Regions from separate parts of the Streptomyces sp. NPDC052042 genome, predicted to be linked through region 3. Evidence: riboswitches for the same ligand, from Rfam matches in the RefSeq annotation. Region 3 holds a riboswitch; each other region holds the start of a gene.
The links. A riboswitch is a leader RNA that binds a small molecule or an ion and turns the genes downstream of it on or off. The one in region 3 is predicted to bind cobalamin.
Positions count from the first base shown of each region.

Region 1 (4,205 bases), on a different contig from region 3:
GGATGGAGCCCTTCCTGTTCATCCACCGCGGCGGCCGAATCCTCGACGGTCATGAGGTAACCGTACCCGCGTCGGAGGGGCCGGGCGTTGCTCGATGACGGGCCACGGCCCACTCGGCCAGGCCGGCGAGGAGCAGGATGGCGGCGAGCAGGAGCGCCTTCACCTGCGGTCCGTCGGTCCAGCCGGGGTGGGCGGAGTGTTGCCAGGGGAGCCATCCGCTGCCCCAGGAGGCACCGAGGTAGCCGGTGAGCAGCAGGGCATGAGCGGCGCCGGCGGCTGCGGCGATCCAACTGCGTTCGACCACCCCGAGGGCGAACAGCCCGATGCCGACCAGGTACCACGGGGAGGCGTAGCTGTTCTCCAGCAGTACGACCTCCCACGGCTGGTCCTTGCCGAACAGCAGGGCCATCAGGGCTGCCGTGATCGCCACGGCGGCAACGGCGGTCGTGCGAACCCACACTCCGCGGCGAGGGACGACCCCCCGGGCCTCACCACGCAGGCGGTACCAGCGGGCGAGGACGAGCCATGCCAGGGGGAGGAGCGCGAACCACACGCCCCAGGCCGCGAAGCGCAGGACGGCACCGTCGAACTCACCCTTCAAACAGGGGGTCCCCGGTTCATGGACGACGCACAGGCCGGTCAACTCGGCGTAGGCGAAGGCCGGATAGGACGCAACGCTGCGTCCGTGGGCTCCGAAATTGAAGGCGTACCGGGCAATCGGAGCGGCTGCCAGGGCAAGAAGACCGAAGCCGAGGAGGAAGACCCGCGAGCCGTTCATCTGCGCGCGTGTTCTGGCTCGCAGGCCATCGGTCGCCGCCAACAGGCCGGCCGCCTGCGTCCTCGGTTCGAATTCCGCGCTGCTCAGTGACGGTGTTGCCACTGTGTCCCCCCTCGTGGTCGCACTCCGGCAGAGCTGGGAGGCGGTCCGTCGGCCGGCCTCCCGTCATTAACTTTGCATCACAGAGTACTTGCCAGACAAGAGTCGAGTGGGCTGTGCCACCTCGCACCAGCCGCGTGGACCCGGGGGAACGGACCTGTCCTCGGCCCAGCGAGACATCCATCGGGCTGTGGGCGCAAGCGGCCCAGCCCATCGGGGCTGCGGACCGGACGCTCGCCCAGCAGCGCTCCCACCAGCCCCCACAGTGACGCGGCCTCCCAGGCCGAGGCGTCGCGCCGAGCCTGAGCCCGCGCATGGCCGCTCCACGTGCCTCCTTCTGTGGGATGATCACGCCGCACGGGAAGGGAGCGGTACATGCCTCAGGACCGGAAGCGACCCCTCGTTGAAAGCCCCGGTTGGATGGTGCTGTGCCTGGTCTGGTCCGGGTGGTCGGCCGCCAGTACCGCCAGTGCACCCTGGGTTCGCCTCGGTTGGCTGGTGTTCTTCGTCGCCTGGGTCGTCATCCTGCTGCGCCATGTGGTCAGGCAACGCCAAAGACGCAAGTGCCGCCCCTCCTGAGGCCCATGACCGACACCAATCGACGCCAAACGACATCTACGTCGGCCCTGGCGCCGGGTGGCCGTCTACGCCAAGCACCCGCACGACGCGCCTACTTGGGCTCGTGACGGGACTGCCGTGGCCGGGACCGCCGTGGCCGGGTCGCAGCACCCGCCCGCGCACCACCTTCGCAGAGTCAGGGAAATGAACCCGGACCACACTCCCGACACCGACGAACTGCTGCGCGGTGCGCACGCCCGGCTGCTGCCCGCCGACTCGATCACCCCTGAGATCGCCGGCTCCCTGCGCCATGGCGCCTCGTGGCCGACGGCCTCGTCTTCACCTGCGCCCTCGACCGGCCCGCCGACGTGCGGATCCTCACCGACCCGGACGTGGAGCGCGTCGGCCCGGAGGAGCTGGGGCAGGCGGCGTACGGGAACCTGATGCGCGTACCCGTCACACACGAGGAGATCCCCTTCGAGGGGACGATCCTGCACTCCTTCTACGGCGACTCGCACTTCGTCGCCAGCCAGGCGCTGTTCCTGCTGAAGCCCGAACGGATCGAGGAGATCCCCAGCCCCTGACCGAGCCTCACGCCCCGGTCCCGGCCCCGTACTGCGGCCCTCGGCCCCGGTCCGGCGGCGATCGCAAGCCGCATCGGTGCTCGCCAGGGCCGCGAGGCGGGGCAGGGTCTCCTCGGCAGCTCCCCTGGGGCAGCCGCCGGTGTGGCTGGTCACACAGGTGTCGATCTGGCGCAGACGCGTCAGGTTCTGCGATGCTCTCATCCGACAAGCGACGGCGGAACGAGGAAGCCGGTGGGATTCCGGCACGGTACCGCCACTGTGTAGGGGGAGCGACTCCGCCGCGGCCACCGCCCTGTCAGAGGGTGGGAAGGCCGGAGAAGCGTTGATCCCGAGTCAGGAGACTCACGCCGTCGCACCTCGATGGACGGGGCGGATTTCCCCAGGAGAGGCGGTGGCACCTGTGTGCCTGAGTATGCGTATCGGCGTGTTCACGCTGTCGGCGGCCCATCGGGCCCGGCCGACCGGTCCCGGCCGACGGGCCCGCTCTCCGAGGTTCTGAGTCTTCCCGGACATCGAACGGTTCCCCGGGCACCAGACGGCCCCGGACACCGGACGGTCCTCCGGACAGCAGACCTTCTCCCATAGCGGAGCCCCTTCCCATACCTCCGTATGGCGTGCGTCCTGCAGTGCAGGGCGCACACCCTACGCCTGCTACCAGGAGTCGCCTTGACCGTACGCTCAGTCATGCCCGGATGCCGCCCCGCGAGGGCCGCCACGCTGTTTTTCACCCTTGCCCTCGCGCTCACCGCGTGCGGTGGCGGCGGCACCGACCCGACCGCCGATGCCAAGGCCGCGTCCGATGGTGACGGCTGCATCACCGACTTCGACGCGGGCAAAGACTACTTCCCGGTCAAGTCGACGCTGAAGCACGCCGAGAACTTCACGCTCCGCTACGAGAAGAGCTACCAGGTCCTCACCGTCAAGCAGCCCTACCCCGAGGGCAAGCCCGAGTCGTACGTCCTGGTCAAGTGCGGTGCGCCCAAGCCCAAGCTGTCGGGCGGGCTGGCCAAGGCGCCCCAAATCACCACCCCGATCAAGAGTCTGTACTCCGCCTCGACCACCCACCTGCCGCTGCTGACCGAGACCGGCACCCTGGACGTGCTCACGGGTGTGGCCAGCACCGCGAACATCACCTCGGCCGAGGTGCTGAAGCGGGTGAAGGCCGGGAAGGTCACCGAGTACGCCAAGGACCAGGTACTCAACGCCGAGTCGGTCATCGCGGCCGATCCGGACGTCCTGATGACCCAGGGCATGGACGACCCGCAGTACCCGAAGCTGCGTCAGGCCGGGATCGCCGTCGTCGCCAACGCCGAGTGGCTGGAGTCGAGTCCGCTCGGGCGCGCGGAATGGGTCAAGGCGATGGCCGCGCTCACCGGTGCGGAGCAGCGGGCAGGCAAGCTGTTCGACACGATCGAGGGCGACTACCGGAAGGTCGCCGACAAGGCCGCCGCAGCGGTCGGGTCCGGTGAACCCGTCCAAGCACTGCCAGGAACCATGTACCAGGGCACCTGGTACATGCCCGCCGGGGGCAGTTACGCGGCCCGGCTCATCAAGGACGCCGGCGGCACCTACCCGTGGGCGGACAAGCCCGGCACCGGCAATCTCCAACTGAACTTCGAGGCCGTGTACGCCAAGGGCGGCGACGCGCCCGTATGGCTGGTCGACGCGCGGTGGAAGTCGACCGCCGACGCGGTGAAGGCCGACAGCAGGTACGGCCGGCTGAAGGCCATGGACTCCGACGGGGTGTGGACGAACACCAAGGCCCTCGGCGCCGGCGGCGGGAACGACTACTTCGAGCGCGGCGTCCTACGCCCGGACCTGGTGCTCGGCGACCTCTTCGCGTTGCTCCATCCCGGGCAGGCCGGGGACCACGCCTTCACCTTCTACACGAAGGTCCCCAAGGCGTGACGACCGGGCAGAGCACCGCGCCGGTCCGGGACGAGGCGTCCGTGGCGGCCCGCCCGGTACGACCGATACGGCGGCGGCGCACGGCCGTCGTCGTCGCCCTCGCGGCCGGGACCGCCGCGCTGTTCGTCCTCACCCTCGCGACCGGCTCCCACCGGGTGCCGGTCGCGGAGGTCGTACGGATCCTGTTCGGCGGCAGCGATACCGACCCGCGTTGGGTCGTGATCGTCCAGGAGGTGCGCCTGCCGCGCGCGCTCACCGCCGCCGCCGTGGGGGCGGCC
Region 1 is NZ_JBIUBU010000022.1:113,122-117,326, reverse strand. Features, by position in the region: gene ACIHCL_RS28955 (transcriptional regulator) at 1-53, opposite strand, end outside; gene ACIHCL_RS28950 (hypothetical protein) at 50-778, opposite strand; gene ACIHCL_RS28945 (hypothetical protein) at 1,756-2,019, shown strand; cobalamin riboswitch at 2,191-2,384, shown strand; gene ACIHCL_RS28940 (ABC transporter substrate-binding protein) at 2,686-3,927, shown strand; gene ACIHCL_RS28935 (FecCD family ABC transporter permease) at 3,924-4,205, shown strand, end outside.
Region 1: another riboswitch for cobalamin. It lies ahead of ACIHCL_RS28940 (ABC transporter substrate-binding protein); the one in region 3 lies ahead of ACIHCL_RS13990 (prenyltransferase/squalene oxidase repeat-containing protein).

Region 2 (4,205 bases), on a different contig from region 3:
TGGACGAGGAGCACCTGGAGTTCGACGGCCGCCCGGTACCCGCCGCGCTCGTCGACTTCGGGCTGTACTTCTTCCACTGCGCGCAGCGGCAGATCGACGCCGGGTACGGCCCGTACTTCTACCTGCCGAAGCTGGAGAACCGGTACGAGGCCCGGCTGTGGAACGACGTGTTCGTCCTCGCCCAGGAGCTGCTCGGCATCCCGCGCGGCACGATCCGCGCCACCGTGCTCATCGAGACGATCACCGCCGCGTTCGAGATGGAGGAGATCCTCTACGAACTGCGCGAGCACAGCGCCGGACTGAACGCCGGCCGCTGGGACTACCTCTTCAGCATGATCAAGACCTTCGGGCACCGCAGCGACTTCCTGCTGCCCGACCGCGCCAAGGTGACGATGACCGCGCCCTTCATGCGGGCCTACACCGAACTCCTCGTCCGCACCTGCCACAAGCGCGGCGCCCACGCCATCGGCGGCATGGCCGCACAGGTCCCCGGCAAGGACCCGGCCGCGAACGAGGCCGCGTTCGCCAAGGTCCGGCTGGACAAGGAGCGGGAGGCCGAGGACGGCTTCGACGGCTCCTGGGTCGCCCATCCGGCACTCGTCCCCGTCTGCCGTGAGGTGTTCGACGGTGTCCTCGGTGAACGGCCCCACCAACTCGACCGCACCCGCGACGACGTCGAGGTCACCCCGGCCGACCTGCTGTCCGTGCGCCGCATCAGCGGCCCGCCCACCCCTGACGGCGTGCGCACCAACATCGCCGTCGCGCTGCGGTACTACGCTGCCTGGCTACGGGGGCAGGGCGCGGGTGCCATCGACGGGCTGATGGAGGACGCGGCCACCGCCGAGATCGCCCGTGTGCAGATCTGGCAGTGGCTGCGGCACCGGGTGATCGACCGCGAGACAGTGATGGGGCTGCTCGCCGACGAGATCATGGTGCTCGGCGCCGAGCACCCGTTGTCGCCTGCCGAGGACATCCGCGCACTCTTCGAACGTACCGCGCTGACAGGCGAGTTGCCGCTGTTCTTCACCCCCGACGCCTACACCCGCCATCTCGTGCGCAGGCCGGAGGTACAGGCGTGAACGCGGCCATCACGCGCGTCGGCGTGGTCGGCGGCGGGCAGATGGGGGCGGGGATTGCCGAGGTGTGCGCGAGGGCCGGGCTGGACACCGTGGTCTGCGAGGTGGACGCGGTCGCCGCCCGCGTCGCGAGGGACCGGATCGCCGCCTCCCTGGACCGTGCCGTACGGCGCGGCAAGCTGAGCCGCGAGGCCGCCGACGGTGCTCACGCCCGGCTCGTCTTCTCCGGCAGCCTGGACGACCTGGGCGACCGGCAGCTCGTCGTCGAGGCCGTCATCGAGAATCCGGATGCCAAGACCGAGGTCTTCGCCGCCCTGGACAAGATCGTGGAAGATCCTGCGGCCGTCCTGGCCAGCAACACCTCTTCCCTGCCGATCATGCGGCTGGGCATGGCGACATCCCGCGCGGACCGGGTCGTGGGCCTGCACTTCTTCAACCCCGTCCCCGTCCTGCCGCTGGTCGAGGTGGTCACCTCGCTGCACACGTCGGCCGGGACGACAGCTCTGGTGGAGGACTTCGCGGCCCGCACGCTCGGCAAAACGGTCATCCGCTCCCAGGACCGGGCGGGCTTCGTCGTCAACGCCCTGCTCGTCCCCTACCTGCTCTCCGCCGTCAGGATGGCGGAGTCCGGGTTCGCCACGGCCACGGACATCGACGCGGGCATGGAACTGGGCTGCGCCCACCCGATGGGACCACTGAAGCTCGCCGATCTGATCGGCCTGGACACCGTCGCCTCGATCGCCGAGTCGCTCTACGACGAGTTCCGTGAACCCCTCTACGCGCCGCCGCCGCTGCTCCAGCGGATGGTGCAGGCGGGACTGCTCGGCCGGAAGACCGGCCAGGGGTTCCACACGTACGACCAGGGCTGAGGGCCTGGTACGACGCGGGCTGAGGGGCCCGCGACGCCGCAGGGGTGAAGGTCCCGCGCGGCGCGACCGAGAAAGGGCGGGAAGCGCAAGTGCGGCGCCTCCCGCCCCTTCACCGTGCCACCCGCCGCATGCCCTGTCCCGCCTTCCGGATGCCGGACGGCGCTCTTCCCTTCCTGGCACGACCCCGTAGGCTGACCGCAGCAGCTGGTTCGCCCCGTCCGCCAGGCGGGGTGTCGCAAGAGGGAACCCGGTGGGAATCCGGGACTGCCCCGCAGCGGTGAGCGGGAACGACCGCCGTCATACGCACTGGGTCCGACGTACCGGGCCTGGGAAGCGACGGCCAGTAGGTGTCCTCCGTGACGGAGGGCGTGCCCGTGAGTCCGAAGACCTGCCAACTGCCCGCGTGCGGACCATCCGTGCGCGGACATCCCGGTGACCTCGAGGGCGGGTCGGCGTACACACCAGACGGAACGACCGTGCTTTTGCCGCGCGGGGTCGTGGCCGTCCGGTTCGTCATTCCCTTCGCGCTCTCGTCCCGTCTCCGGGATCTCAGGGATTCATCTCGCGAAGGAGATCTCCGTGACAGCGAAGTCCGCAGCCGCGGCAGCACGGGCCACCGTGTACGGCTACCCCCGCCAGGGTCAGAACCGTGAACTGAAGAAGGCCATCGAGGGCTACTGGAAGGATCGCGTCACCGCCGACGCCCTCCGGGACACTGCCGCCGAACTGCGCCGCGCCAACTGGCAGCAGCTCGCCGACACCGGCATCCACGAAGTCCCGACCGGCGACTTCTCGTACTACGACCACGTCCTCGACACCACCGTCATGGTCGGTGCGATCCCCGAACGCCACCGCGCCGCCGTCGACGCCGACGCCCTGGACGGCTATTTCGCGATGGCCCGCGGTACCCAGGAGGTCGCTCCGCTGGAGATGACCAAGTGGTTCGACACCAACTACCACTACCTGGTCCCCGAACTGGGCCCCGACACCGTCTTCACGGCCGACTCCACCAAGCAGGTCGCCGAACTGAAGGAAGCCCTCGCCCAGGACCTCACCGCACGGCCCGTGCTGGTCGGCCCGGTCACCTACCTCCTGCTCGCCAAGCCCGCCCCCGGCGTACCCGCCGACTTCGAGCCGCTCACCCTCCTGGACCGGCTGCTCCCCGTGTACGCCGAAGTGATCGCCGACCTGCGCGCGGCCGGTGCCGAGTGGGTCCAGCTCGACGAGCCCGCCCTCGTGCAGGACCGCACCCCGGCCGAGCTGAACGCCGCCGAGCGCGCCTACCGCGAACTCGGCGCCCTCACCGACCGGCCCAGACTGCTCGTCGCCTCCTACTTCGACCGGCTCGGCGACGCCCTGCCGGTGCTGGCCAAGGCACCGGTGGACGGGCTGGCGCTGGACTTCACCGAGGCCGCCGCCGCCAACCTGGACGCCCTGGCCGCCGTCGGCGGACTGCCCGGCAAGCGCCTGATCGCCGGTGTCGTCAACGGCCGCAACATCTGGATCAACGACCTGCAGAAGTCGCTGTCCACCCTCGGCACCCTTCTCGGGCTCGCCGACCGGGTCGACGTCGCCGCCTCCTGCTCCCTGCTGCACGTGCCGCTGGACGCCACTGCCGAGCGGGACATCGACCCGCAGATCCTGCGCTGGCTGGCCTTCGCCAAGCAGAAGACCGCCGAGATCATCACTCTCACCAAGGGCCTCGCCCACGGCACCGGTTCGATCGCCGCCGAACTCGCCGCCAACCGGGCCGACCTCGCCTCCCGCGCAAACTCGCCGATCACGCATGACCCCGCCGTCCGGGCCCGCTCCGAGGCCGTGACGGCCGCCGACGCGCGCCGTTCCCAGCCGTACGCCGAGCGGGCAGCCGCCCAGCGCGCCCACCTCGGACTGCCGCTGCTGCCCACGACGACCATCGGCTCGTTCCCGCAGACCGGTGAACTGCGCACCGCCCGCGCCGACCTGCGCGCCGGGCGGATCGACACGGCCGGGTACGAGGAGCGCATCAGGGCGGAGATCCAGGAGGTCATCGCCTTCCAGGAGAAGGCCGGCATCGATGTCCTGGTGCACGGCGAGGCCGAACGCAACGACATGGTGCAGTACTTCGCCGAGCGGCTCACCGGCTACCTCGCCACGCAGCACGGCTGGGTCCAGTCCTACGGCACCCGGTACGTGCGTCCGCCGATCCTGGCCGGGGACATCTCGCGCCCCGAGCCGATGACGGTGCGCTGGACGTCGTACGCGCAGTCACTGAGCGACC
Region 2 is NZ_JBIUBU010000005.1:155,405-159,609, reverse strand. Features, by position in the region: gene aceB (malate synthase A) at 1-1,079, shown strand, start outside; gene ACIHCL_RS11905 (3-hydroxybutyryl-CoA dehydrogenase) at 1,076-1,945, shown strand; cobalamin riboswitch at 2,134-2,356, shown strand; gene metE (5-methyltetrahydropteroyltriglutamate--homocysteine S-methyltransferase) at 2,525-4,205, shown strand, end outside.
Region 2: another riboswitch for cobalamin. It lies ahead of metE (5-methyltetrahydropteroyltriglutamate--homocysteine S-methyltransferase); the one in region 3 lies ahead of ACIHCL_RS13990 (prenyltransferase/squalene oxidase repeat-containing protein).

Region 3 (4,205 bases):
CCTGGACCATGGATACGGGCCGGTGCCATGCGTGTCTGCTCCATCCTCGTGGAAAACACGGAACAACCCGCGGCCGGTATCCTGACTCCCGGATCACTGCCCGCGTCCCGGCCTTCCCGGCGGATCCCTCCGCCAGTGGCTCCTGCTGCTGGAACGCACGCTCCCCGGTCACAGTGGCGGGACCGTGCCGGATTCACACCGGCTTCCCTGCACCGCGGGCCTTGTACCGGGACCATATAGTTGGACGTCCTAGTAAGTCCACCAGGCTCCCTGACCGCGTCGAATCGGCGTCTCCCCGGAAAGGCCCGTTGCGTGCCCCGGGTGGTCCGCGACGGCCGGACCGTGTCCCGAAACACCGCGAAGACGTGGCCTCCGGGCTCCTGGGTCGTCTTGAGGCGCCGCGTCGCTCCGGTCCGTCGGCGGACCGGAGCGACGCGGCGGCAGGAGGCGGTCGGCCCGCCGCAGGTCACGCGCCCCAGCGCAGCGCGATGGTGTCGCCGACGTTGATCGGCTTCTCTCGGGTCGCTCCCGCGAACGCCGATCCGTCGACGCTCACCTTCCAGGTCTGGGACCCGCTGTTGGCCTTGCCGTTGACGGCGGTCACGGTGCCGCTGCCGGACGAAGGGCTGACGCCCGTGACGCAGCCGGACGGCGTGGCCGCGTTGGTCGCCGCGTCGAGGACGGCCCCGAGGGTGGTCGTGGTCCCGGTGGGCGTGAAGGAGACCGAGCAGACCTTGAGGTTGCCCGTTCCGTCATCGACGGTAAGGGCCAACTTGGTGGCCGTGCCGACGGTGAAGGCGCTCTGCGCGACCCACTGGGGGGCGCCAGGGGTGACCGGGACGGCCGGTGCGCTCGTGAAGCCGCCGCCGACGACGGCCCGGAGAGCATCGATGGAGGCGTAGGCGGAGGGGGCGCTGTCGCTGGGCTTGTACTTGAACCCGCCGCCCGGGTTGTACTGGTTGGCAATGAGGAAGTCGATCGGAGTCTTGTCATTGACCGTGGTGAAGTCGGCGGACTGCGGGTCGATGCCGCAGGCGTTGAGGCCGGCGACCGCCCAGCCGTTGGAGCTGGTGTTCACGCCGTAGAGGGAGTTGAAGGCACCGGTGGTGGCGATCAGCTTGCCCTTGAGGAAGTTCTTCGCCTTGACGACGCCGGTGTCGGTGTTCGGCACGCCCGAGGTGCACAGTGCGGCGAGGGCGGCGCCCGTCATGTCGATGTCACTGGCCGTGTTGAGGGCGGCGGGGTCGCCCTCGACCTTCTGGTAGGTCCAGCCGCCGTCGTTGTGCTGGTTGGCGCGGAGCTTGACGACGAGCGCGTCGGTCAGAGTCTGGGGGACGCGGGCTCCGCCGGCCTGGGTCCGCGCGCCGCCGAGGGCCAGAGCGGCGAAGACGGTGCCGTTGAAGTTCGAGGGCGGGCCGAAGTAGCCGGGTTCCGCGGTCTGCCAGTAGCCGTAGATGTCGGCTATGAGATTGCGGGAGGCGGAGACTCTGGCCGGGTCGACGCCCGCGGCGTACGCGTTGAGGGTGCCGCGCTCGTAGTCGGTGACGACCGGAGCGGCCGACGGCCAGCCGGACGTGGCGAGCAGGTTGCGGTAGACGGTGCGTGCGTTCTTCGTGGTGTCACCACCTGGGGCCACGTCGACGACGGCCGTACCGGCGGCAGCGAAGGCGCTGAACGCCCACTCGTTGGAGAGACCGGATCCGGCGTACGAACCGTCCGCCGCCTGAAGGGTTTTCAGATAGGCGACGCCGTTCGTCTTCGCCGCGGCGAGCTGTGCCGGGGTGGAGGTCGCCGATGCGGGCAGGACGGTGAGGGCGAACGCGCCGAGGGTCACCGGCATCGTGAGCGCGAGACGCCGGGTGGTTCGAGTACGGGGCATGGCCTGCTCCTGAGGTCGGCGGACGCCGACCGCTCCCGGCGCGGGCCGCCGTGCCGGGGCGGCACGGGGAGAAGCCGGGGGGCCGCCGTCCGAAGTCGCGTGGTACGGCTTCCTGTCGTGTCGCCGTCCGGGCATTCGGACTCGGGACGGCTTGCGCCGTTCCACACCGCTGCGCGTCAGTCCCGGATTCCCACCGGGTTCCCCCATCAGGCGAGTTGGGACGCTACCCGAGCGCCCCGCGCACCGCCAGCGGTAGTGCCGGAAGCACGGCCGGTGAGCCGCGGGCGGTCTTGACGCCCCGTCCGGATCGGTGTTCCATTCGCGCTGAAAAGCACTCAGCTCCAGGGGAAGCCGGTCCAATTCCGGCGCTGACCCGCAGCCGTAGGCCCGGTACCGTCCCGGGCGAGCCGGATTGCCTGGTGCCGGGTGAACGAGCACAGAACGCCGTCGCGGATTGCGGCGTGGTCGTCACCGCCTCCCCACGGCGTCTCCGTGCGGGGGCGCATCGCCACGCACCCGGCCGCCCGGCAGAGACGAGGGGGCCGTGGCAACCGAGCAGTTGGCGAGGCGGCGTACGAACACCAGGCGACGGCTGCTGTCCCTGCTGACCGCGGGCCTGCTCCTCTCCGGTGCCGCGGCGGCCTTCGTCACACCGGCCCCGCCCGCGAGCGCCGACCCCATCGAGAAGTGCACGGCCACGGCCGGCGCGATCGTGGCAGTCGATTTCGGCCCCTTCGGCGGCGGTGTGGTACGTGGCTGCGACGCCACCCCCACCACCGGCTACGAGCTTCTCCACGAGGCCGGTTTCACCACCGAGGGAACGGTCAAGGACGGCCCGGCGTTCATCTGCCGGATCGGGCACGGATCTTTCAACTCCGGTGCGCAATATCCCACTTCGGCGGCGGAGGAGTGCCGCATCACCCCGCCGGCCACCGCGTACTGGTCGTACTGGATCGCCTCTCCCGGCCAGAAGAACTGGACCTACAGCCCGCTCGGCGCGATGGCGCGGACCCCGAAGCCGGGTGATGTGGACGCCTGGGTGTTCGGCGCCACCGACATCGGCGGCACCCGGGGCCGGCCCGGGTTCACCCCGGACGAGGTCCGCGCGGGCGCCACGACGCCCGAACCGGACCCGTCCGCGCCGCAGGTCCCGCCGGGGAAGGTCGAGTTGGACGCCGCCACCCGCTGGCTGACCGACAGACTCAAGGACGGCGAACAGGTCGTCGATCAGCCCAGCGTGTACCGCAACCACCAGGCGACCACGGAGGTCGTCCTGGCCCTGGCCGCGATCGACGCCAAGAACCCGGCGGCCCGCACGGCCGCCGCCTTCCTCGACCGCCCCGAGAACACCGACGCGTACCTCTACCCGGAGGGCGAGGAGAAGGCTCCCGACGCGACGGCGGCCGCCCGGCTCGCCCTGGTGGCTCAGGCCACCGGCCGGGACCCGCGCGCCTTCGGCGGGCACGACCTCCTCGACGACCTCGTGCAGAACGTCTGCCGGAGCGGTTCGGACGCGCCAGAACCGGTGCCCGGCTGCGTCACCAAGGGCGACTTCCGCACGGCGGGCCAGGCCGAGGGCCAGGCGCTCGCCGTGATCACCCTACTGAGCGGCGGGGTACGGCCCCCGGCCGACGCGGTCACCCGGCTCGCCGCGCTCCAGTGCGACGACGGCGGCTTCACCAGCATGCTGCTCGAACCCGGAGGCTGGTGCGACAGCGAGGCCGGTGCCACCGGCCTGGCCACCCTGACGCTCCAGGCGGCCGGCGGTCATGCGGCCGAGGTCGCCGAGGCGCGCGCCTATCTGCGCAAGACCCAGCAGTCGACAGGGGCCTGGCCGTCCGTCTCGTACAACACCACGGGCAGCGCGTACGCCACCGGTCTGGCCGCCCAGGCCATGCGTGCCCTCGGCGACACGGCCCGGGCCGACGCCGCGGTGTCCTGGCTGTCCAGGGAGCAGATGCCCGACGGAGGCTTCGCGTTCGAGGAGGGTACGACCGACCCCGCGCTGATCTCCGCCACCGGTCCGGCCGTCCTCGCGGGCGCGAAGAGCGACCTGGTGACACTGACCGGTCCGAAGCCCGCACCGACCCCGACGCCCACGAAGCCGACGACCGGCCCGACCGCACCCCCCGGTCCCTCCCCGGACCTGCGGAAGGGCACGGCCTACCTGACCGACCGCACCCGTCTGATCCAGGGCCACTACTACGAGAGCGGGCCCGGCAGCGGCTTCGCCGACTTCGGCCTCACCATCGACGGCGCCTACGCGCTGGTCGCCACCGGCACCGACGACAACGCCCTGCGCGCCCTCGTGGACTTCCTCGACAAG
Region 3 is NZ_JBIUBU010000006.1:276,882-281,086, forward strand. Features, by position in the region: cobalamin riboswitch at 54-252, opposite strand; gene ACIHCL_RS13985 (hypothetical protein) at 467-1,879, opposite strand; cobalamin riboswitch at 2,009-2,088, opposite strand; cobalamin riboswitch at 2,185-2,318, shown strand; gene ACIHCL_RS13990 (prenyltransferase/squalene oxidase repeat-containing protein) at 2,424-4,205, shown strand, end outside.

Region 4 (4,205 bases), on a different contig from region 3:
AGGCCGGTCTTCTCCTGGAAGGAGATCACTTCTTGGATCTCGGCCCTGATGCGCTCCTCGTAGCCGACCGTGTCGATGCGTCCGGTGCGCAGGTCGGCGCGGGCGGTGCGCAGTTCACCGGTCTGGGGGAAGGAACCGATGGTCGTGGTCGGCAGCAGCGGCAGTCCGAGGTGGGCGCGCTGGGCGGCTGCCCGCTCGGCGTACGGCTGGGAACGGCGGGCGTCCGCCTCCGTGACGGTCGACTCGCGGGACCGGACGTCCGGGTCGTGCGTGATCGGCGAACCGGCGCGGGACGCCAGATCGGCGCGGTTGACGGCGAGTTCGGCGGCGATCGAACCGGTGCCCTGGGCCAGGCCCTTGGCGAGGGTCACGATCTCGGCGGTCTTCTGCTCGGCGAAGGCCAGCCAGCGCAGGATCTGCGGCTCGATGTCCCGCTCGGCCATCGTGTCCAGCGGCACGTGGAGGAGAGAGCAGGAGGCCGACACGTCGACCCGGTCGGCCAGCCCCAGGAGGGTGCCGAGTGTGGTCAGTGACGCGGACAGGTCGTTGACCCAGATGTTGCGGCCGTTGACGACACCGGCGATCAGGCGCTTGCCGGGCAGTCCGCCGACGGCGGCGAGCGCGTCCAGATTGGCGGACGCCCGCTCGGTGAAGTCCAGCGCCAGCCCGTCGACCGGGGCCTTCGCGAGCACGGGCAGTGCCTCGCCGAGCCGGTCGAAGTAGGAGGCGACCAGCAGCTTCGGCCGGTCGGTGAGGGCACCGAGGCCGCGGTAGGCCCGTTCGGCGGCGTCCAGCTCGGCCGGGGTGCGGTCCTGGACGAGGGCGGGCTCGTCGAGCTGCACCCACTCGGCACCAGCCGCGCGCAGGTCGGCGAGGACCTCGGCGTACACCGGGAGCAGCCGGTCCAGCAGGGTGAGCGGGTCGAAGTCCGCCGGCACGCCCGGGGCGGGCTTGGCGAGCAGAAGGTAGGTGACCGGGCCGACGAGCACGGGCCGTGCGGCGAGGCCGAGCGCCAGAGCCTCGCCGAGTTCCGCCACCTGCTTGGACGCATCGGCGGTGAACACCGTGTGCGGCCCCAACTCCGGTACCAGATAATGGTAGTTGGTGTCGAACCACTTGGTCATTTCCAGCGGGGCCACGTCCTGTGTGCCGCGAGCCATGGCGAAGTAGCCGTCCAGGGCGTCGGTCTCGACGGCGGCGCGGTGGCGTTCGGGGATCGCGCCGACCATGACGGTGGTGTCGAGGACGTGGTCGTAGTACGAGAAGTCGCCGGTGGGCACCTCATGGATGCCTGCGTCGGCGAGCTGCTGCCAGTTGGTGCGGCGCAGTTCGGCGGTGGTGGCACGGAGGGCGTCGGCGGTGACGCTGCCCTTCCAGTAGCCCTCGATCGCCTTCTTCAGTTCACGGTTCCGACCCTGGCGGGGGTAGCCGTACACGGTGGCCCGTGCTGCCGCGGCTGCGGACTTCGCTGTCACGGAGATCTCCTTCGCGAGATGAATCCCTGAGATCCCGGAGACGGGACGAGAGCGCGAAGGGAATGACGAACCTGACCACGACGACCCCGCGCGGCATAGGCACGGTCGTCCCGTCTGGTATGTACGCCGACCCGCCCTCGAGGTCACCGGGATGTCCACGCACGAGTCGTTCGCGCGCGGGCAGTTGGCAGGTCTTCGGACTCGCGGGCACGTCCTCGTCGTGCGAGGACACCTACTGGCCGTCGCTTCCCGGACCCTCTGCATCGGGTCCAGTGCGTATGACGGCGGTCGTTCCCGCTCACCGCTGCGGGGCAGTCCCAGATTCCCACCGGGTTCCCTCTTGCGACACCCCGCCTGGCGGACGGGGTGAACCAGCTGCACCGGGCAGCTTACGGGGTGTCGCACGGGAGGAAGGCGCCATGTCCAGCATCCGGATGGTGAAGTGGGACACCCGGAGCCCGGGACACCACGCGGCGGGAGGCGGCGCTCGCCCTTCCACCCGCACCCGAGACGCGGGCCGTCGCCCCCCGGCCGTCGGCGCGGCGGCTGCCGCCACCACCGCCGAGGGCACCGCCGGGGGCCGCACGCCACCCGGTGCGGCCGTGCGTGCGAGCGTTCCATGCCGGGCGGACCGGGGTGCGGGAGGCGCGCGGGCGAGTCCCGCCGTGACGACCTGTACCCGGTCCGTAGGCGTCCGCGCCACCGGATCCGCGGCCGATGAGCAGGCCCGGCCCGGGCAGGGGACAATGGCACCTCTGGGCCGGATGAGGTGGTGGCGATGCCCGCTTGGCATCTGCGCGACTATCACGAGGGCGATCTCGACCAGGCGATCCAGGTCTGGGACCAGTCCCGTTCGGCCTGCCGGGACCCGGTCTTTCCGGTGTCCGAGGTGATGGCCGCGGCCAAGGCCGGCCAGCCGTCGGTGGTCGCGGTGGTCGGCGACGAACTCGTGGGCATGGCCGTGGCTCAGGCGCACGGGGGACGAGGATGGGTCCTCCTCGTCGCCCTGGCCTCCCACTGGCGTGAGCGAGGGGCCGGCAGTGCACTGCTCACGGAGTTGGAGCGGCGCCTGCACGCACAGGGCGTCCGCCATGTCAGCGCACTGCTGCCCGCGGGTGCCACCGGGACGAAGGCTCTGGAGAACGCCGGATACCGGCTCCGCGACGACCTGACCTACTACGAGAAGATCGAACCGCCCGGAGCCGCGAACACCGATGTCCTGGCGGCGTTGGGCGGGCGCATGCTGCCGGGGGACCTCTGGGACGCCATGGCCGGCATGGACCGGGAGAAGCAGGTCGTCGAACGCCGTGTGGTGCTTCCGCTCGAGGAACCGGCACTGGCCGACCGCTACGGCGTGGTGCCGCCCAAGGCCATCATTCTCTTCGGCCCGCCCGGGACCGGGAAGACGAGTTTCGCCAAATCGGTCGCCTCACGGCTCGGCTGGCCGTTCGTGGAGCTCTTCCCGTCCCGGCTCGCGGCCGACACGGGCGACGGGCTGGCCGCGGCACTGCGGGAGACCTTCGCGGAACTGGCGGAACTGGACTCGGTGCTGCTCTTCATCGACGAGGTCGAGGAAATCGCCGGCGCGCGCTCCGGAAAGGCGGTCGATCCCGGCCACGGGGTGACCAACGAACTGCTCAAACTCATCCCCGTCTTCCGCGAGCAGGACTCCCGCCTGCTGGCCTGTGCCACCAACTCGGTGCGCTCCCTCGACGCGGCCTTCCTGCGCCCCGGCCGGTTCGACTGCGTCATCCCCATCGGGCCCCCCGACCCGACCGCCCGCGCGGCGATCTGGGCCCGCTATCTCGGGAACGCGGACGGCTGGGTCGACCTGGCCCAACTGGTGGCGGCCAGCGAGTTGTTCACCCCGGCCGACATCGAGTTCGCGGCGCGCAAGGGAGCGCAGACGGCGTTCGAGCGGGAAGTCGTGCACCGTCAGGGCCGACCGGCGACCACCGAGGACTACCTGGCCGCCATCGCCGACACACGGCCCACGCTCACCGCACGGGCGATCGAGGAGTTCACGGAAGACATCGAGAAGCACAGCCGGTTCTGAGGCCGCCGGAGAGTCGGGCCACCGATGACGGATCGCGGCACGACCCGGTGGTCACTTCATCGGGCCAGTCGCGCCGCATGCACTCGCCGAGGCCCGATCGGTGGGACGAGGCCGTGCGGGGCAAGCCTCACAGCCTGCCGAAGGGCGTTGACGGTGCCCGGAAGTTCCTTCGCCCGGAGTATTCCGGCAGCGCGTGTCCGGGCCGCCTGCGGCAGCCTGATGTGGCCTGGCACGAGCCGGTGGTTCGGGGGCCGCGGGGCCGGGCCGAGAAAGCGGCGGTGAAGGAGCCGATCCGACGAGTACCGGAGGATACGGGTGGTCACGAGACGCAGGTTCGTTCAGACAACGGTCGGCGGAATGGTCGCGCTCCTTCCCGCCGCCACCGCCCCACCACGGCTGTGGGTGGCGCCCGACAGGAGCGTCCTCGACCCGCGGAAGGTGGGCAAGTACGTCGCACCCCTCGTCGTCCCGCCCGCCATGCCGACGGTCCGCGGCGCGGTAGGCGCTCCCGTCGACCACTACACCATCGGTGTGCGGCAGTTCCAACAGCAGGTGCTGCCGCCCGGCCTGCCCGCGACAACCGTGTGGGGATACGGCTCCACCGGGCATCCCGGTTCCTTCCACTACCCCGCTTTCACCATCGAGGCCCGGTCGGGAACGCCCGTGCGGGTCAG
Region 4 is NZ_JBIUBU010000018.1:65,380-69,584, reverse strand. Features, by position in the region: gene metE (5-methyltetrahydropteroyltriglutamate--homocysteine S-methyltransferase) at 1-1,475, opposite strand, end outside; cobalamin riboswitch at 1,644-1,866, opposite strand; gene ACIHCL_RS25950 (ATP-binding protein) at 2,254-3,531, shown strand; gene ACIHCL_RS25945 (multicopper oxidase family protein) at 3,889-4,205, shown strand, end outside.
Region 4: another riboswitch for cobalamin. It lies ahead of metE (5-methyltetrahydropteroyltriglutamate--homocysteine S-methyltransferase); the one in region 3 lies ahead of ACIHCL_RS13990 (prenyltransferase/squalene oxidase repeat-containing protein).